DNA from 2 places in the Streptomyces sp. CA-181903 genome. Region 2 is predicted to be linked to the other one. Evidence: predicted binding sites of a transcription regulator. Region 2 holds the regulator's gene; the other holds the start of a gene.
The links. The regulator HspR, encoded in region 2, represses chaperone genes until heat shock. The targets are predictions, from matches to a motif close to TTGAGNNNNNNNNNCTCAA.
Positions count from the first base shown of each region.

Region 1: a site for HspR is predicted at 1,030-1,048, ahead of lon (endopeptidase La). Genes of this name have one in related genera too.

Region 1 is NZ_JBNJLY010000001.1:5,073,757-5,083,588, reverse strand. It holds gene lon (endopeptidase La) at 1-1,007, opposite strand, end outside; gene ACQEVS_RS22800 (helix-turn-helix domain-containing protein) at 1,134-2,168, opposite strand; gene ACQEVS_RS22795 (NAD(P)-dependent oxidoreductase) at 2,346-3,221, shown strand; gene ACQEVS_RS22790 (maleylpyruvate isomerase N-terminal domain-containing protein) at 3,218-3,832, shown strand; partial or broken gene ACQEVS_RS22785 (rhomboid-like protein) at 4,301-4,933, opposite strand; gene ACQEVS_RS22780 (spermidine synthase) at 5,145-5,885, shown strand; gene ACQEVS_RS22775 (response regulator transcription factor) at 5,976-6,713, shown strand; partial or broken gene ACQEVS_RS22770 (sensor histidine kinase) at 6,931-8,018, shown strand; gene ACQEVS_RS22765 (multifunctional oxoglutarate decarboxylase/oxoglutarate dehydrogenase thiamine pyrophosphate-binding subunit/dihydrolipoyllysine-residue succinyltransferase subunit) at 8,280-9,832, shown strand, end outside.
Region 2 is NZ_JBNJLY010000001.1:3,679,558-3,689,389, forward strand. It holds gene ACQEVS_RS16405 (hypothetical protein) at 1-719, shown strand, start outside; gene ACQEVS_RS16410 (YbjN domain-containing protein) at 745-1,293, opposite strand; gene clpB (ATP-dependent chaperone ClpB) at 1,440-4,061, opposite strand; partial or broken gene ACQEVS_RS16420 (Uma2 family endonuclease) at 4,255-4,838, shown strand; gene ACQEVS_RS16425 (pyridoxamine 5'-phosphate oxidase family protein) at 4,864-5,280, shown strand; gene ACQEVS_RS16430 (GNAT family N-acetyltransferase) at 5,371-5,892, shown strand; gene ACQEVS_RS16435 (endonuclease domain-containing protein) at 5,919-6,911, opposite strand; gene ACQEVS_RS16440 (heat shock protein transcriptional repressor HspR) at 7,092-7,562, opposite strand; gene dnaJ (molecular chaperone DnaJ) at 7,568-8,734, opposite strand; gene grpE (nucleotide exchange factor GrpE) at 8,786-9,421, opposite strand; gene dnaK (molecular chaperone DnaK) at 9,418-9,832, opposite strand, start outside.

The DNA of each region.
Region 1 (9,832 bases), 1.4 Mb from region 2:
TCCTTGACGTCGTCCAGGCCCGCGTGGTCCGCGTCGAGCACGGCCCGGGCGCCCGGGATGTCGTAGGCGTCCTCCGTGTGCTTCGTCCAGGGCATCTCCAGGACGGTGTCGAGCCAGGTGCGGATCCAGCCGCTCTCGGGGCTCTGGTCGGAGGCCCGTTCCAGCTTGTCGACCTCCTTCAGGGCCGCCTCGCGGACCTTCTCCGGCAGGTCGGCGGCCTCCACCCGGGCGCGGTAGTCGTCGGACTCCCCGCCCGCGTCCCCGTTGAGCTCGGCCAGCTCCTTGCGGACGGCCTCCAGCTGGCGGCGGAGCAGGAACTCGCGCTGCTGCTTGTCGACGCCCTCCTGGACGTCCTTGGCGATGGACTCGGCGACGTCCTGCTCGGCGAGGTGGTCGCCGAGCCGCTTCACGGCGAGCTTCAGCCGCGCGACCGGGTCGGCGGTCTCCAGCAGCTCGACGCGCTGGGCGACGGTGAGGAAGGGCGAGTAGCCGGAGTTGTCGGCGAGCTGGGCGACGTCGTCGATCTGCTGGACGCGGTCGACGACCTGCCAGGCGCCACGCTTGCGGAGCCAGCTGGTGGCGAGCGCCTTGTACTCCTTCATCAGCTCGGTGACGGCCCCCGGCAGCGGGTCGGGGGCGGTCTCCTCGACGACCGTGCCCTCCACCCAGAGCGCGGCACCGGGCCCGGTCGTCCCGGCCCCGATCCGCACCCGGCGGACACCGCGGATGAGCGCGCCCGGATCCCCGTCGGAGAGCCGGCCGACCTGCTCCACCGTGCCCAGGGTGCCGGTGCCGGCGTAGGTGCCGTCCACCCGTGGGACGAGCAGCACGCGCGGCTTGCCGCTCCCCTGCGCCGCGGCCTGCGCCGCCTCGACGGCCGCGCGCACCTCGGAGTCGGTCAGGTCCAACGGGACCACCATTCCCGGCAGGACCACCTCGTCGTCGAGCGGCAGCACGGGCAGGGTCAGCGTCGTGACGGCGTTGCTGTCAGCGGCCTCAGCAGCCATGATCTCCCCTTCGGCAGGCAAGTTGAGCTATGTGGACTCAATGTCCTTGCGCGGGGAGATGTTCCCGACGGCGTGTTCGCCGTGAGCGATCAGGCGGGACTTGGCCCCGGAGCGCCCGCCCCCCCCTCAGTGCCCCACCCGCCGCGCGGTCCGGCCCGGGCGGGCCGTTCGGCCGCCGTGGCCCGGGAAGGCGCGGCGGTAGTCCGTGGGGGTGATGCCGAAGTGCAGGGTGAAGTGGCGGCGCAGGTTGGCGGCCGTGCCCAGGCCGCTGAGTTCGCCGACGCGTTCCACGGGGAGGGCGGTGGACTTCAGGAGGGACTGGGCACGGGACAGGCGCTGGGAGAGGAGCCACTGGAGGGGGGTGGTGCCGGTGGCGGCCTGGAGGCGGCGGAAGAAGGTGCGGGGGCTCATGCCGGCGCGGGAGGCCAGGTCGTCGACGGTGAGGGGCTGGTCGAGCCGTTCGGTGGCCCACTGGAGGACGGGGGCCAGACCGTCGTCGCCCGTCTCGGGGACGGAGACCTCGACGAACTGGGCCTGCCCGCCGGGGCGGTGAGCCGGGACGACGAGCCGCCGGGCGAGCTGGTTGGCGACGTGCGCGCCCAGGTCACGGCGGACGAGGTGGAGGCACAGGTCGAGGCCGGCCGTGACGCCGGCGCTGGTGAGGACCGAACCGTCGTCCACGTAGAGCACCGAGTCGTCCACCTCCACCTCCGGGTGGCGGCGGGCCAGGGCCTCGGTGTGCATCCAGTGGGCGGTCGCCCGGCGGCCGTCGAGGATTCCGGCGGCGGCCAGGGCGAAGGCTCCGGCGCACAGGGAGACCATGCGCGCGCCTCGGTCGGCGGCGCGCCGGAGCGCGCGGAGGAGTTCGTCCGGCAGCTCGCGCTCCCCGTCGACGCACGCCTCGGGGACGGACGGGATGATCACGGTGTCGGCGCCGTCCAGCCCCTCCAGCCCGTAGGGAGTGCGCAGGGTGAAGCCGAGCGGGCCGGGCGGCGGCTGCTCCGGGGACGGACCGGCGGCGCAGAGGCGCAGGTCGTACCAGGGGTCGGCGAGGTCCGGATGCGGGATGCCGAAGACGGTGCAGACCACCCCCAGCTCGTAAAGGTCCCAGTACGGGATGTCGTCGTCGATCACTGCCACGGCCACGGAACCAGCGCTCATGCCGGGGAGCCTACTGGCAGGAATTTTGCGGATGCGGTCAGTCCTGCCACTGTCGGGGCCGCGCGGGTGCTGGAAACGTAGGGGCCAGACGAGAGCACGCCCTTTCACGTCCCTCTCGATTCCCTCCCAAATCCTTTTCGCATTCCAGCACTTCCGTATGAAACGGGTGACTTTTCCATGAGCACGAAGGTGACCGTCCTCGGTCTGGGCTCGATGGGCACCGCGCTGGCCGGTGCGTTCCTGGCGGCCGGCCACCGCACGACCGTCTGGAACCGCACGGCCGGCAAGGCCGCCGCCCTGGTGGAGAAGGGCGCCGCCGAGGCGCCGGACGCCGCCGCGGCCGTGGCGGCGAGCCCGCTGGTGGTCGTCTGCCTGGCCACCTACGACACCGTCCACGAGGTCCTGGACCCGCTGGCCGGCGACCTGGCCGGACGGACCGTCGTCAACCTCACCTCCGGCACCCCGGAGCAGGCCGCCGAGGCGGCCCGCCGGGCCGGTGAGCACGGCTTCCGCTACCTCGACGGCGCGATCATGACGACGCCGCCCGGTGTCGGCAACCCCGACTTCATGTTCCTCTACAGCGGCTCCCCGGAGGCCCTCACCGAGCACCGCACGACACTCGCCGCCCTCGGCGACCCGGTGGACCTGGGCACCGACGTCACCCTGGCCTCCCTCTACGACACCGCGCTGCTCGGCCTGATGTGGTCCACGCTCGCCGGCTGGGCGCACGGCGTGGCGCTCGTCGGGACGGACGGCGAGGGCGAGGCCGCCGCCTTCACCGCGGTCGCCGGCCGCTGGATGCGGGCCGTCGAGTTCTTCATGAACACGTACGCCCCGCAGGCCGACGCCCGCGGCTACCCGGGCGACGACGCCACGCTCGACGTGCACCTCGCGGCCATCGAGCACCTCGTGCACACCAGCGAGGCGCGCGGGGTGGCCTCCGGTCTGCCCGAGCTGTTCCAGGGCCTGGTCAAGCGGGGCGTCGACGCCGGTCACGGCGGCGACAGCTGGGGCCGGCTGGTCGAGCTGGTCCGGGCGGAGGGACGCGCGTGAGCCCTGTGACGACGACGGGCACGGCCGCCGCCCCCGACTGGGCCGCCCTGGTCACCGAGGCCGCCGGGCGGACCACCGCCTTCCTCGACGGCCTGGCCCCGGACGCGGACTGGTCTCGGCGGGCCGGACGGCCGGAGTGGTCCTGCCACGCGACGCTGGACCACCTGGCCCTGGGCGTCACCGGGTACGCGGGGCTGCTCACCGCCAGGCCGCGGGACCGCTACATCACGCTGTTCGCCTCGCTCGACCCGCGGGCCCCGGTCTCAGCCCGCCTGGAGGGCATCCGCGTCGCGGCGTCGTTCCTCACCGCCGCCGTCCGCGCCGCCGCGCCCGAGGACCGGGCCTGGCACCCCTGGGGCCACTCCGACGGGCCCGGCTTCGCCGCCATGGGCGTGGTGGAGACCGTCGTCCACACCCACGACATCGCCGCCGGCCTGGGCGTCGACTGGACCCCGCCGGACGAGCTCGCCGGCCCCGCCCTCGCCCGGCTGTTCCCCGGCGTCCCGCACGAGGACGAGCCCGGCCGGGCCCTGCTCCGCGCCACCGGACGGATCGCGCGGCCCGGGGAGGAGCACGTCGCCGAGTGGAGCTGGGACGGCGGCGTCCGCTGAGTTCGTGCCGGACGGGGCGCGTGTACCGTCCGATGCGTCCGCTGAGTTCGTGCGGGACGGGGCGCGTGTACCGTCCGCCGAGCCCGCACCGGAGGAGGCGCGCGTACCACCTGAGCCCGTACCGTCCGCTGGGCCCGCGCCGGATAGGACACCGGTGCCGGTCGGGGCACCTGCGGCGGTCGGGAAGCCCGTGCCGGTCGGGACATCCGCGACGGTCGGGGCACCCGCGCCCGCCGGAACCTCTGCGACGGTCAGGACACCCGTGCCCGTCGGGACACCCGCGCCCGTCGAAAGGCCCACCAGGCCGCCCGTACCGGCGACGACCGGGACAGTGGTACCGGCCGGAGCCACGGCGACAGCCGGTGCGGGTCGGAGGGGAGCCCCCGCGGCCGGTGCCGCGTCGCGGACGTCGCCGCGCAGCAGCAGCTCACAGGCGGCACCGGCCAGCAGGGCGATCGGATGTCCCCAACTGGCCAGCGGATCCGCGAGTTCGACCAGGTCCTGGGCGCACATCAGGGAAGCGGCGCCCAGCAGCCCCCACTTCCAGGGCGGGCGCTGGAGGGTCGCCAGCGCGCCGAGGCAGGCCATCAGGCCGAAGCTGATGCCGTAGTCGAGCCGGTGCAGCGAGTCGGCCGGGAGCCGGCCCGCGGCGACCGCGCCGGCCACCGGCAGCTCGGTCGCCAGGGTCGCCAGCACATGGCCCAGTAGGAAGACGCCGGCCGTGCGCAGCCCGCCCACCCGCCGTTCCAGCGCGCCGAGCACCGGCGCGAACGCCCAGCCGAAGAAGGACCAGAGCCCGCCGGCGACCCACAGGGCGCTGGCGAACAGGACGACCAGCGGCCGGTCGGCCAGGTGGGCCGCGTCGGTGCTGGAGTCGCGGAGCAGCCGGTTGACGGTCGACTCGTCGCCGAGCTCGGCGTAGACCGCGGTGCCGAGCAGGACGAGGCCGTAGCAGAAGGTGAAGGGCGTGGCCCGGGGGGTGGGGACCAGCTGCCGCAGCCCGTGGAACCGGGCTCTGAGCGGGCGCGCCGGCCGCCGTCCGGCGGCGGGGCCGTCGGCCGGCGCGGGGGCGCTCGCCTCGGCGGGATCAGCGGCGGTCACTCGGCCGGGCTCCCTTCCGTCGTCGTGCCCGGGGCGTGCCCGGGCCTTCCCGGGACGCTCCGGACGGCCCGCCCGGCGGCGGGCCGCAGTAGAACAGTACGGGCCCCGGCGTCCGCCGGACCCGTCTTCGGTCCGTGAACAAGGCCACGCCTGTCAACCTCTTAACCTTCGGATGCGTCCGTCGAACATCAACGGTCTCCGGAGGTCTCCCGTGCCCGTCCCGTATGTCCCGAACGATCCCGCGGCCCCACTGACCACAGCCACCACAGCGACCACCCTCGACCGCCGCGACGGCCCCTACGGCGAGGTCGTCCTGCGGCGGCGCGGCGCGGCGGAGGGGGCGCCGCCGGTGTACGAGATCATCGCGAACGGCTGCTTCCTGATGGACACTTCGGACGGCCGCTCCGAGCGGCTGCTGGTGGAGGCCGCGCTGAAGGCGCTGCCGGCCGGGCGGCCGGAGCCGGCGGTGCTGATCGGCGGCCTGGGCGTGGGCTTCTCGCTGGCGCACGCCGCGGCGGAGCCGCGCTGGGGCCGGATCACAGTGGTGGAGCGGGAGCGGGCGGTGGTCGACTGGCACCGCGCGGGCCCGCTGTCCGCCGTCTCCGGCGCGGCGCTCGCCGATCCGCGCGTACGGATCGTCGAGGCGGACCTCCTCGCGTACCTGGACGCCCCGGTCCCCGCCCCCGACTACGACGCGATCTGCCTCGACATCGACAACGGCCCCGACTGGACCGTCACCGATGACAACAAGGGCCTCTACTCCCCCACCGGCCTCGCCGCCTGCCGTGCCCGGCTGCGCCCCGGCGGGGTGCTCGCGGTGTGGTCCGCACAGCCGTCCGAACGGTTCGAGGAAGCCCTCCGGAATGCCGGGTTCGCCGGGGTAACCACCGAAGAGATCATCGTTGCCCGAGGCGTCCCCGACGTCGTCCACCTCGCCGTCCTCGCCGCGTAGCCGTCCCCCGCCACCTGCCCGTACCCTGCTTGCCACAGTGGGAGGACCGGCACCGGAAGACGCTGGGGACGACGGCTAGGGGCGGGGCACATGGAGCAGACACACACGGGCCCGAGCGGCGCCGCAGCCTCCGCCGGGGCGCAGCGGCGGGTACTGATCGTCGAGGACGACCGGACCATCGCCGACGCCATCGCGGCACGGCTGCGGGCCGAGGGGTTCCAGGTGCGGATCGCGGGCGACGGACCCGCGGCCGTGGACACCACCGAGGCGTGGCAGCCGGACCTGCTGGTGCTGGACGTGATGCTGCCGGGCTACGACGGCCTGGAGGTGTGCCGGCGCGTCCAGGCCCGCCGCCCGGTGCCGGTGCTGATGCTCACCGCGCGCGACGACGAGACCGACATGCTGGTCGGCCTGGGCGTCGGCGCGGACGACTACATGACCAAGCCGTTCTCCATGCGCGAGCTGGCGGCGCGGGTGCACGTCCTGCTGCGCCGGGTGGAGCGGGCGACGCTGGCCGCGCACACCCCGCGCAGCGGGATCCTGCGGCTGGGCGAGCTGGAGATCGACCACGCGCAGCGCCGGGTGCGGGTGCGCGGCGGGGACGTCCACCTGACGCCGACCGAGTTCGACCTGCTGGTCTGCCTGGCGAACACCCCGCGCGCCGTCCTCTCCCGGGAGCAGTTGCTGGCCGAGGTGTGGGACTGGGCGGACGCCTCGGGCACCCGGACCGTCGACAGCCACATCAAGGCGCTGCGGCGCAAGATCGGCGCGGAGCGGATCCGGACGGTGCACGGTGTGGGGTACGCCCTGGAGACCCCGGCGGCATGACCACGGGCAGACGCGGCATGACCGCGGGCGGCCGCAGCGTGTCCACGGGTGGCCGCCGCATATCCACGGGTGGCCGCCGCGTGTCCGCGGATGGGCACGTCATGGCCGCGGGCGGACGCGTCTCTGCCGAGGGCGGGCGCCTCACGGCCCCGGGCGGACGCGTCACGGCCCCGAGCGGACGCCTCACGGCCCCGGGCGCGAGGGACGCGGACGCGAGATGACCGGCTGTCCGCGGCCGGGCCTGCTGAGCCGCGCCTGGGAGGCGCTGCGCCCGCTGGATCCCTACCGGTCGGTCAAGGCCGCGCTCGGCTGGCTGGTGGTCGGCTCCGTGGTGATCACGACGTTCCTGGTGTTCGTCGCGTTCCGGTCGGCGACCGGTCTCCGCGTCATCACCGTCTTCTCGATCATCGCCTCGCTGCTGATCACCCAGTTCGTGGCGCACGGCCTGACCGCGCCGCTGGACGAGATGACCGAGGTCACCCGGGCGATGGCGCAGGGTGACTACACCCGGCGGGTGCGGGACGGGCGGCGGGACGAGTTCGGCGACCTGGCGCACGCCTTCAACCGGATGGCGGCCGACCTGGAGGCGGTGGACACCCACCGCAAGGAGCTGGTCGCCAACGTCTCGCACGAGCTGCGCACCCCGATCGCCGGACTGCGGGCAGTGCTGGAGAACGTGGTGGACGGCGTCTCGGCCGCCGATCCGGAGACCATGCGGGCTGCCCTCCAGCAGACCGAACGGCTGGGGCGGCTGGTGGAGCAGTTACTCGATCTGTCCCGGCTCGACAACGGTGTCGTGCCGCTGCACGCGCGCGGCTTCGAGGTCTGGCCGTACCTGGCGCAGGTGCTGAAGGAGACCAGCATCGCCTGCGGCACCGGCACCGCGCCCCGGGCCGCCCGCAAGGACGTCCACCTGCACCTGGACGTCTCGCCGCCCGACCTGACCGCCCACGCGGACGCGGAGCGGCTGCACCAGGTGGTCGCCAACCTGGTGGAGAACGCCGTCCGGCACAGCCCCCCGCACGGCAGGGTGACGGTCCGGGCGCGGCGCGGCGAGGGGCCGCAGTCGCTGGACCTGGAGGTGCTGGACGAGGGCCCGGGCATCCCGCCGGCCGAGCGGCACCGGGTCTTCGAGCGGTTCAACCGGGGCGGCTCCGGGCAGCACGGGCCGGGCAGCGACGGGGGGACGGGGCTGGGGCTCGCCATCGCCCGCTGGGCGGTCGACCTGCACGGCGGCAGCATCGGCGTGGCCGAATCCCCCGGGGCTGCCGGATCCGGGTCACTCTTCCAGGACGAGCCTCGTGATCCGAGTTGACGTAGGGTCGAAGGCGGAAGCACACGTTCATACGGATGTGGGGCACCATTCCGCGTACCCACGGAGGGGTCGGAGGCAGCCGGGGAGTGCGAAACCTCGGGTGTTTCCCGCCAAGTCATGCCCTGAAACACGGGAGCGAGTGTGACTTGCGCGACGACTGGCCCCGGTGGCCTGCATCAGGGCAGCGGACAGGCGTAGCCTTTATTCCCGCTGTCCACCACCTTAGGAAGCGGAAGAGGGCGGTTGCCGCCGTGTCGCCACAGTCCCCGAACACCTCGAGCACTTCGACCGACCAAGACGGGCAGGGCAAGAGTCCTGCTGATGTGTTCGGTCCAAATGAGTGGCTCGTCGACGAGATCTACCAGCAGTACCTCCAGGACCCGAACTCGGTCGACCGAGCCTGGTGGGACTTCTTCGCCGACTACAAGCCGGGCAAGGACGCTAATGCGCCGGCCGTGCAGCAGGGGGTGACCGGGGGTACGGCTCCCGCCGCCCCGGCCGCTCCCCCGCAGCCGCCCGCGGCCCCCGCCGCGGCCCAGCCCGCCGCGCCCGCGCAGGCCCCGGCCGCTCCGGCGCAGGCCGCCCCGGCCGCTCCCGCCGCGAAGCCGGCGTCCGCGCCCGCCAAGCCGGCCGCCGCGAAGCCCGCGGCCAAGCCCGCCGCGGCTCCCGCGACCGAGGCTCCGGCCGGCCCGGAGTACGTGACGCTGCGCGGCCCCTCCGCCGCGGTCGCCAAGAACATGAACGCCTCGCTGGAGCTGCCGACGGCCACCTCCGTCCGCGCCGTCCCGGTGAAGCTGCTGTTCGACCAGCGCATCGTCATCAACAACCACCTCAAGCGCGCCCGCGGTGGCAAGGTCTCCTTCACGCACCTCATCGGCTACGCCATGGTGCAGGCGCTGAAGCTGATGCCGTCGATGAACTACTCCTTCACGGAGAAGGACGGCAAGCCCACCCTCGTCAAGCCCGAGCACGTCAACCTGGGCCTGGCGATCGACCTGGTGAAGCCGAACGGCGACCGCCAGCTCGTGGTGGCGGCCATCAAGAAGGCCGAGACGCTCAACTTCTTCGAGTTCTGGCAGGCGTACGAGGACATCGTCCGCCGCGCCCGGGTCGGCAAGCTGACGATGGAGGACTTCACCGGGGTCACCGCGTCGCTCACCAACCCCGGCGGCATCGGCACCGTGCACTCCGTGCCGCGCCTGATGCCCGGCCAGGGCCTCATCCTCGGCGTGGGCGCGATGGACTACCCCGCCGAGTTCCAGGGCACCTCGCAGGACGCCCTGAACAAGATGGGCATCTCGAAGGTCATGACCCTGACCTCGACGTACGACCACCGCGTGATCCAGGGCGCCGCCTCCGGCGAGTTCCTCCGGATCATGAACCAGCTGCTGCTGGGCGAGAACGGGTTCTACGACGAGATCTTCGAGGCGCTGCGCATCCCCTACGAGCCGGTCCGCTGGCTCAAGGACATCGACGCCTCGCACGACGACGACGTCACCAAGGCCGCCCGCGTCTTCGAGCTGATCCACGCGTACCGGGTGCGCGGCCACGTCATGGCCGACACCGACCCGCTGGAGTACCGCCAGCGCAAGCACCCCGACCTGGACATCACCGAGCACGGCCTCACCCTGTGGGACCTGGAGCGCGACTTCGCGGTCGGCGGTTTCGCCGGCAAGTCGATGATGAAGCTGCGCGACATCCTGGGCGTGCTGCGCGACTCGTACTGCCGCACCACCGGCATCGAGTTCATGCACATCCAGGACCCCAAGCAGCGCAAGTGGATCCAGGACCGGGTCGAGCGCGG
Region 2 (9,832 bases):
GGCTGCTGCCGCACTCCATCGTGCAGACGATGGGCTACACGGAATCCCTGATGACCGCCCTCGCCGCGTGGGCCCTCTACGCCGTCGTCACCCGCCGGCACGTCTGGGCGGGGGCGCTCGCGCTGGCCGCCGGGCTGTCCCGGCCCAACGCCATCGCCGTCGCCGCCGCCGTCGGCTGCGCCACGCTGGTCGTCCTGCACCGCGAACCGCGTTCCCGCACCGACTGGCGGCTGTGGACCGGCCTCGCGCTCGCCCCGCTGGGGTGGGGCGGTTACGTGCTGTGGGCGGGCTACCGCTCGGGGTTCGGCCCGCTGGGCTACTTCACCGTGCAGCGGCGGTGGGGGTCGCGGTTCGACTTCGGCGCGGACGCGTTCCGGTTCGTCCGGCACCTGTTCACCGGCCGCGACGGGATGGCGTACTACGGCTCCCTGGGCGTCCTGGTCGTCGCGCTGGTCGCGCTCGTCTTCCTCGTGCTGGAACGGCCGCCCGCCCCGCTGCTCGCCTACACCCTGGTGCTGTGCGTGATCGCCCTCGGCGGCTCCAGCTACTTCGCGTCCAAGCCGCGCTTCCTGCTGCCCGCCTTCCCGCTGCTGATCCCGCTGGCCCTGGGCATGACGAGAGCCCGGTCGCGCACCGTCGCGGTGACGGTCGGCGCGCTGGCCGGGCTCTCGTGCGTGTACGGGACCTACCTGGTGACGACGGCCCGCCTGCCCATGTAGGCCCCGGGCCGGCGTCGTCCGAAGATCAGGCCTCGGCGTCGGGCTTGTCGTCGCCGTCGCCGTCGCCGGACTCCAGGTCCTCCTCCAGGCCCAGCTGCTCCACCAGCCAGCGGTCGAACTCGACCGAGGCGCGGACCCAGCTGACGGTGCTGGACACGAAGTGCTCCAGCGACACCCCGACGCCGATCAGCATCTGGGCCTCGCCGATGAGGCGGACCGTGCCGTCGTCGTTGGTGTGCGTGTAGACCTTGGGCCACAGGGTGCGGCGGTTCCAGTCGTCGATGACCTCGAGCAGCTTGCCCTTGTCGTCGATGCCGTGCGGCCGGTCGTAGAACGTCCGCACGGAGAAGACCTGCTGCTCCTCCTCACCGCGGAACATGAAATACGTACGGAACTGCTCCCACGGAGCCGCGAGGTCACCCTCGTCGTCCACGAGGTACTTCAGCTCCATCTGCTCCAGGAGCTGCTTGACCAGGTCCTGGTCGGGGATGACGGGACCGGCCGGGCCCGTCTCTTCGGGCTGCGGCTCGGGCTGGCCCCCGAAATTCGGAATCGAGGACGGGTCGATGCTCACCGTGGATTTCCCTTCGTACGGTTGCGGCCATCCTCCCCCACACCAGCCCCTGCCCCGCAACCCCTGGCGCATGCGTCGCTCACCGTCCACGCCCCGGGGGTGCGCCCCGGACCATGCGAAGCCCGATCCGGCCGGGCCGCCGCCCGCTACGACGCCGCCCGCACCGACAGCCCCTCCTCGTCCGGGACCCGCTCGACGCGGACCGTGTCGCCGTCCCGCACCTCGCCGGCGAGGATCGCGCGCGCCAGCCGGTCGCCGATCGCGGTCTGCACCAGCCGGCGCAGCGGCCGGGCGCCGTAGGTGAGGTCGGGCGCCTCGTCCGGGCCCTCGTGGCCGAGAGCGGCCAGCCAGCGCAGCGCGGACTCGTCGACATCCAGCGCGAGCCGCCGGTCGGCCAGCCGCCGCTGGAGCTGGTCGATCTGGATCCGAGCGATCCGCTCCAACTGGCCGGTGCCGAGCGGATGGAACACCACGATGTCGTCGAGCCGGTTGAGGAACTCCGGGCGGAACGCGGTCCGGACCGTCTCCAGCACCTTCTCCCGCTTCTGCTCCTCCTTCAGCAGCGGGTCGACCAGGAACGTCGAGCCCAGGTTGGAGGTGAGGATGAGGATGGTGTTGCGGAAGTCGACCGTCCGGCCCTGGCCGTCGGTGAGCCGCCCGTCGTCCAGCACCTGGAGCAGGATGTCGAAGACCTCGTGGTGGGCCTTCTCCACCTCGTCCAGCAGCACCACGGTGTACGGCCGGCGCCGCACCGCCTCGGTGAGCTGGCCGCCCTCCTCGTAGCCGACGTAGCCGGGGGGCGCGCCGACCAGCCGGGCGACCGAGTGCTTCTCGCCGTACTCGCTCATGTCGATGCGGACCATCGCCCGCTCGTCGTCGAACAGGAAGTCCGCGAGCGCCTTGGCCAGCTCGGTCTTGCCGACGCCGGTCGGGCCAAGGAAGAGGAACGAGCCGGTGGGCCGGTCGGGGTCGGCGATCCCGGCGCGCGAGCGGCGTACCGCGTCGGAGACGGCCCGGACGGCCTCCTCCTGCCCGATCAGCCGCTTGCCCAGCTCCTCCTCCATGCGCAGCAGCTTCTGCGTCTCGCCCTCCAGCAGCCGGCCGGCCGGGATGCCGGTCCAGGCGGCCACGACCTCGGCGATGTCGTCGGGCCCGACCTCCTCCTTGACCATGAGGTCCCGGGAGGCCGCCTCCTGCTCGGCCTCGGCCTCCGCGGCCTCCTCGAGCTCCCGCTCGACGGCCGGGATCTCGCCGTAGAGCAGCTTGGACGCGGTGTCGAAGTCGCCGTCGCGCTGGGCGCGCTCGGCCTGTCCGCGCAGGTCGTCGAGGCGCTCCTTCAGCTCGCCGACGCGGTTGAGGGACTGCTTCTCCTTCTCCCAGCGCGCGGTGAGCCCGCGCAGCTCCTCCTCCTTGTCGGCGAGGTCGCGGCGCAGCTTGGCCAGCCGCTCCTTGCTCGCCTCGTCCGTCTCGTTGCGGAGCGCCAGCTCCTCCATCTTGAGCCGGTCGACGGCGCGCTGGAGCTCGTCGATCTCCAGCGGCGAGGAGTCGATCTCCATCCGCAGCCGGGACGCTGCCTCGTCGACCAGGTCGATCGCCTTGTCCGGCAGGAACCGGGAGGTGATGTAGCGGTCGGAGAGGGTGGCGGCGGCGACCAGCGCCGCGTCCGCGATCTGCACCTTGTGGTGCGCCTCGTAGCGGCCCTTGAGCCCGCGCAGGATCGCGATGGAGTCCTCCACCGACGGCTCGGCGACCAGTACCTGCTGGAAGCGCCGCTCCAGGGCGGGGTCCTTCTCGATCCGCTCGCGGTACTCGTCGAGCGTCGTCGCGCCGACCATGCGGAGCTCGCCGCGGGCGAGCATCGGCTTGAGCATGTTGCCCGCGTCCATCGCCGAGTCCCCGCCGGCGCCCGCGCCGACGACGGTGTGCAGCTCGTCGATGAAGGTGATGACCCGGCCCTCGCTGGCCTTGATCTCCGCCAGGACGGTCTTCAGCCGCTCCTCGAACTCGCCGCGGTACTTGGCGCCGGCCACCATCGCGCCCAGGTCCAGCGAGACCAGCCGCTTGTCCTTCAGCGACTCCGGGACGTCGCCCTTCACTATCCGCTGCGCCAGCCCCTCCACGACCGCCGTCTTGCCGACGCCCGGCTCACCGATGAGCACGGGGTTGTTCTTGGTGCGGCGGGAGAGCACCTGCACCACGCGGCGGATCTCGTGGTCCCGCCCGATGACCGGGTCGAGCTTGCCGTCCCGCGCGGCGGCGGTGAAGTCCGTGCCGAACTTCTCCAGCGCCTTGTACGTGCCCTCGGGATCGGCGGTCGTCACCCGCTGCCCGCCGCGCGCCTTCTCGAACGCGTCGAGCAGCCGCTTGGCCGAGGCCCGCTGCTGCTCCAGCAGCTCGGCGACCCGGCCGCCCTTGGCGGCGAGCCCGATCAGCAGGTGCTCGGTGGAGATGTACTCGTCGCCCAGATCACGGGCCCGCTCCCCGGCGTCCACCAGCACGGCCTGCAGCTCCCTGGTGGGCTGCGGCGGCGCCACGGTCGACCCCTGCACGCTCGGCAGCCCGGCCAGCACCCGCTCGGCCCCACCGCGCAGCACCGCGGCGTCCGCCTCCACCGCGGCCAGCAGGTCGAGCAGGTTCTCGTTCTCCTGCCCGGCCAGCAGGGCCAGCAGCAGGTGGGCGGGGGTCATATCGGCATGCCCGGCCGACACGGCCCGCTCATGGGCGGCGCTCAGCGCCTCACGGCTCTTGTTGGTCAGCTCGGCATCCACGACGGGGAGCTCCTCCTCGGATTCGCTTCTTCATCCTGCTTTCGGCAACGTGCGATAAGTTGAGTCTATTCCACTCAACCCTCACCTCGGTAGTCCGGCCGGGCACTCCCCCTTGCGAGTGAACCGGTACGACGAACGGCCCGCCACCGGGGACGGCCCGCCATGCTGGCGTTCGACCACGGGGAGGTGCAGCATGACGGCCATGGCACAAGAGCCAAGGCTTATGACGTCGGAAGAGACCCTCCTGGACTACTTCCTGGCCCTGGAGACCCCTGAGGGGTTCCGGGCGCAGCTCATCGAGGGGAGATCATCGTGTCACCGGCGCCGGACGGCGACCACGAGGACGCCATCGAGCTGATCGTCGCGCAGATGTACGACCACTCGAAAATCCGCATGCAGTACTCGGGCAACAAGGGGCTGAAGCTGCCCCGAGGCGGAGCGTGCCCGAAGAACTACGCCATTCCCGACGCCACCTTCGCCCCGCGGGAACGGCGCCTTTTCCGTGGCGCGCCGACCTGGATGTCCCCGGACGGCATCGCCATGGTCGCGGAAGTGACCAGCAGCAAGCCGGAACGCGACCGCGTCGCCAAACGCCACTGCTACGCCCGCGCCGGCATCCCCCTCTACCTCCTCGTGGACCGCGACGAGAGCACGGTCACGCTCTTCGCCGAACCGGCGCGGGAGGACTACGCCGAGATCCACAGCGTCCCCTTCGGCAAGCCCCTCCCCCTCCCCGCCCCCTTCGAGTTCGATCTCGACACCACCGACTTCCTCTGATCCCCGGACCACTACCCTGGCGGCCATGGCCCACGACCTCCGCAACCTGCCGGACGCCTACGTCGCGTTCTGGCGCGAGCGCCATTTCCCGACCCTCACCACCCTCCGCCGGGACGGCAGCCCGCACGTCGTGCCGGTGGGCGCCACGTTCGATCCGGAGACGTCCATAGCCCGGGTGATCACCCGCAAGCAGAGCACCAAGGTCTCCAACGTCCTCGCGGCCGGCCCCGGCGGTCTCCGCGTCGCGCTCTGCCAGGTCGCTCCGGGCGGGCTGTGGGCCACCCTGGAGGGCACGGCCGTCGTCCGCACGGAGCCGGAGGCCGTCGCCGACGCGGTCGCCCGCTACGCGGAGCGCTACGGGCGGACCCCGGAGCCCAACCCCGACCGCGTCCTGATCGAGATCGCGGTTAGCCGGGCGATGGGTTCCCAGCGCATCTCCTGAAGCCCGCCAACTCCTCGCGGCCGGCACAGCGTTGACTCGGCCCGGAAATCGCCGTCCCGCCCCGGCGGCCCGCGATTTAGGATGCCCCGCATGGTTCCCGTGCACTGCGAGCCCGTCACCGCCGGCACCTATGAGGCGGTGATAGCCCTCGACGTCCTGCCCGGTCAGCGCGACTACGTCGCCCCGAACGTCCGCTCGCTGGCGGACGCGTGGGCCTGCCCGGCGGCGGAGCCGCTCGCCCTCCGCCAGGGCTCCGAGCTGATCGGTTTCGCCCTGTTGAAGCCTGCGGCCGACGCCCCGGGTACCGTCACGCTCTGCCGCTACATGATCGACCACCACTTCCAGGGCCGCCGGCTCGGCCACGCCGGCCTCGCCGCCGTCCTCGACCGCGTCCGGGCCGCCGGCTACACCCGGATCCGGCTGAGCGTCGTCCCCGGCAACCACGTCGCCTTCCGCCTCTACCGGGCGGCGGGGTTCGGCGAGACGGGGGACCTGGAGGACGGGGAGATCGTCCTGACCCTGGATCTCGACCGGACCCCGGTCCAGCCGCCCTCGACGCCCCGGACGGCCGCACCGCCCCATTCGGCCGCGTCGCGCGAGTCGGCCCGGTAAGCACCGCCCCAGGCGTCCCCACCACGTCACGAAGCGAGCCGCCATCCCGCCGTCACCCCGCTCTCCCCATCCGCCGAGACCCCCGTGCCCACCGCGCCGTCCAAGGCTCGCCGGACCGTCCGCACCAGCGTCACCGGCCGCCGGAAGACGTCGTCGGCCGTGAACCGCAGCACCCGCCGCACCTCGGGGCAGCGCGTCAGCTCGTTGTAGCGGGCGATGTCCCGCTGGTGCCGGGCCCGGTCGCCGTGCCAGGCGTAGCCCTCGATCTCCACCACCAGCCCCCGTTCCCTGAAGAAGAAGTCCGGGTACACCCGGCGCCCACCGGGGAGCGACAACTCGGCCTGGGGTTCCGGGTACAGGCCCGCGTCGTTCATCCGCAGCCGGGCGATCGTCTCCGCCGGGGAGCCCGCCCGCTCGTCGGCGAGGGTCAGCCAGGCCAGCGCCCGTCTCCCTCCGCGCATCCCCGCGCCGTCCCGCACCGCGTCCCGGACGGCGTCGAGAACGGTCAGCGGTCCGCGCGTGCCCTCTTCGCCGGCGGGCCGGCGGCTCACCGCGGACTCCACCGCCACCAACGCGTCGTCCCGCGGCCCCGACCGCAAGAGGTCGGCCAGGGTGCGCGGGACCGTCGTCACCGCGAGCCCCGCGCTGCGCGTCACCTCGTCCGGCCGCAGCGGAAGGCGGTGCGCTCCCCGCCCACCGGCCGGCGCGGTGAACTCGGGCCGTTCCACGCGCCGTTCCACACCGTGCAGCAGCGCCGCCGCCCAGTGGCTGACCACCAGGTCCGGCCGGGCCAGCTGCTGCGCCCACAGGTGCGCGACCAGCCCGGCAGGCCGCCCCGGCGCCGCGAACGCACCCGGGCGCACCGCCTGCCAGCCCTCCTTCCGCAGCCGACGCCGCAGCCCGCTCCGCGACCAGCCCAGCCGCTCCGCCTGGGACAGGGCCACGACCCCGCCCTGCTCGTCCGCCAACGCGGCCACCGCCGCGAACTTCCGTGACTCACCGCACTTTTTCGCACTCATGCTCACTGAGTGTGACGGCACCCAGTGGTCTTCGCCATGCCTGTGGACAACCCTCTGTGGAGAATCGTTTCCCCAACCAAGAGAGGCCCGTCCCTCACCGGGGACGGACCTCTCGAACGACGAACGGACCGGCAACCACCGATCGGCAACCACCGATCGGTGACCAGTAATGACGACCGATCAGCGATCCCGCTTCGGCGGATGCCAGACGACCAGCGCGCTCGTCTGCTGCATCTCCTGGTACGGGACCAGGTCCCGCCGGTACGAGGCGTGCACCGCCGCCTCGCGCTGCTGCATCGCCGCGGCGGCGCCGTCGACGACCGCCTGGAGCTCGGCGACCCGGGCCGACAGCGCGGCGACCTGGTTCTCCAGTTCGATGATGCGCTTGATGCCGGCCAGGTTGATGCCCTCGTCCTGCGACAGCTGCTGCACCTGGCGGAGCTGTTCGATGTCGCGGGCCGAATAGCGGCGGCCGCGCCCCGCCGTGCGGTCGGGCGAGACCAGGCCGAGGCGGTCGTACTGGCGGAGGGTCTGCGGGTGCAGGCCCGAGAGCTGAGCCGCGACCGAGATGACGTACACGGGCGACTCATCGGTCAGCTCGTACGGCTGAGCGGGTTCGAAGCGCCGACGGGTGCGGCCGTCGCCGTTCATCACGGTCACTCTCCCTTCGCCGCCCGGAACAGCTCCGCGCGCGGGTCCTCACCCGCCGTGGCGTCGCGGAAGGTCTCCAGGGCGTCCCTGGCCTTGTCGTCGAGATCCTTGGGAACCACGACCTCCACGGTGACCAGCAGGTCGCCGCGGGTGCCGTCCTTGCGCACCGCCCCCTTGCCGCGGGCCCGCATGGTGAGCCCGTTGGGCGTGCCGGGCGGGATCCGCAGGGTGACCGGCGGTCCGCCCAGGGTGGGCACCTTCACCTCGCCGCCGAGCGCCGCCTCCGGGAAGGTGACGGGCACGGTGACGGTGAGGTTGTCGCCCTTGCGTCCGAAGACCGGGTGGGTGCCGACGTGCACCACGACGTACAGGTCGCCGTTGGGTCCGCCGCGCTCGCCCGGCGCTCCCTTGCCGCGCAGCCGGATCCGCTGGCCGTCGGAGACGCCCGCCGGGATCCGGACCTGCATGGTGCGGGAGGACGTGGCCCGGCCGCTGCCCTTGCAGACGTCGCAGGGGTTCTCGGGGATCAGCCCGCGGCCCTTGCAGTCGGGGCAGGGGTCGGTCAGCGAGAAGCCGCCGCCGGAGCCGCGCGACACCTGGCCGGTGCCCACGCAGGTCGGGCAGACCCGCGGGGTGCCGGCCTTGTCGCCGGTGCCGGAGCACGCCTTGCAGGCCGCCGAGGAGGACATCCGCAGCGGGACCGTGGCCCCGTCCACCGCCTCGGTGAAGCTGAGCGTCACCTCGGACTCGATGTCCTGCCCCCGGCGCGGCTGGGTGCGCGTGGTGCCGCCGCCCCGGTTGAAGAGGCCGCCGAAGACGTCGCCCAGGCCGCCGCCGAAGCCGCCGGCCCCCGCTCCGCCCTGGGCGCCCCCGAAGAGGTCGCCCAGGTCGAAGTTGAAGGAGCCGCCGCCCGGACCGGGCCGGAAGCCGCCGTTGCCGAACAGCGCCCGCGCCTCGTCGTACTCCTTGCGGCGCTTGGGGTCCGCGAGGACGTCATACGCCTCGGAGATCTCCTTGAACCGCTCCTCGGCCGAGGCGTCGCCCTTGTTGGCGTCCGGGTGGAACTCGCGGGCGAGCTTCCGGTACGCCTTCTTGATGTCGGCCTCGGCCGCGTCCTTGGGCACGCCGAGGACCTTGTAGTAGTCCTTCTCCACGAAGTCCTTGGTGCTCATCCCCGGCGTCCCTCCTCCCGGTACGTGCGGTCAGTGCCGTGCTTCATCGCGTCAGCCCTCGTCCGGGCCACCGCTCTCCTCGTCCGACTCGCCCTCGGCCTTGCCCTGGGCGCCCGGCTGCGGCTCGGCGACGGCGACCCGCGCGGGGCGGATCGTGCGCTCGCCGATGCGATACCCCGGCTGCAGGATCTGCACGCACGTCGTCTCGGTGACGTCCGGCGCGTAGCTGTGCATCAGGGCCTCGTGGACCAGCGGGTCGAAGGGCTCGCCCTCCTTGCCGAACTGCTGGAGGCCCATCTTCGCCACGACCGTCTCCAGCGATTCGGCGACGGACTTGAAGCCGCCGACGAGCTCGCCGTGGTCACGGGCGCGGCCGATGTCGTCGAGCGTGGGGAGCAGTTCGGACAGGAGGTTCGCGACGGCGACCTCCTTGACCTGCGCCCGGTCGCGCTCGACGCGCCGGCGGTAGTTCTGGTACTCCGCCTGGAGCCGCTGGAGGTCCGCGGTGCGCTCGTTGAGCGCGGCCTGCGCCTGGTCCAGCTGCGCCTGGAGGCCTGCCTCGACCAGCTCCTCCCCGGCCGGGGCCGGGCCCGCCTTGTCGGCGGGACCGGCGCCCTTCTCGTCGGCCGAGTCGTCGGAGGGAGTGCCTTCAGGCTTTTCGTCGAAGCCCGGGGTCTCCTCCGTCACGCCGACGCACCGCCCTTCGGCTTGTCCTCGTCCACGATCTCGGCGTCGACGACGTCGTCGTCGGCCTTGGCCTGCTGGCCCGCACCGGCACCGGCACCGGCACCGGCACCGGCACCGGCGGCACCCTCGGCGCCCTGGCCGGCCTGCGCGTCGGCGTACAGGGCCTGGCCGAGCTTCTGGCTGACGGCGGCGACCTTCTCGGACGCGGTGCGGATCTCGGCGGTGTTGTCGCCCTCGGCGGACTCGCCCTTGAGCTTGTCCTTCAGCTCGGCGACGGCGGTCTCGACCTCGGTCTTGACCTCACCGGGGACCTTGTCCGCGTTGTCCTTGAGGAACTTCTCCGTCTGGTAGACGAGCTGCTCGGCCTGGTTGCGGGTCTCGGCGGCCTCGCGGCGCTTGTGGTCCTCCTCC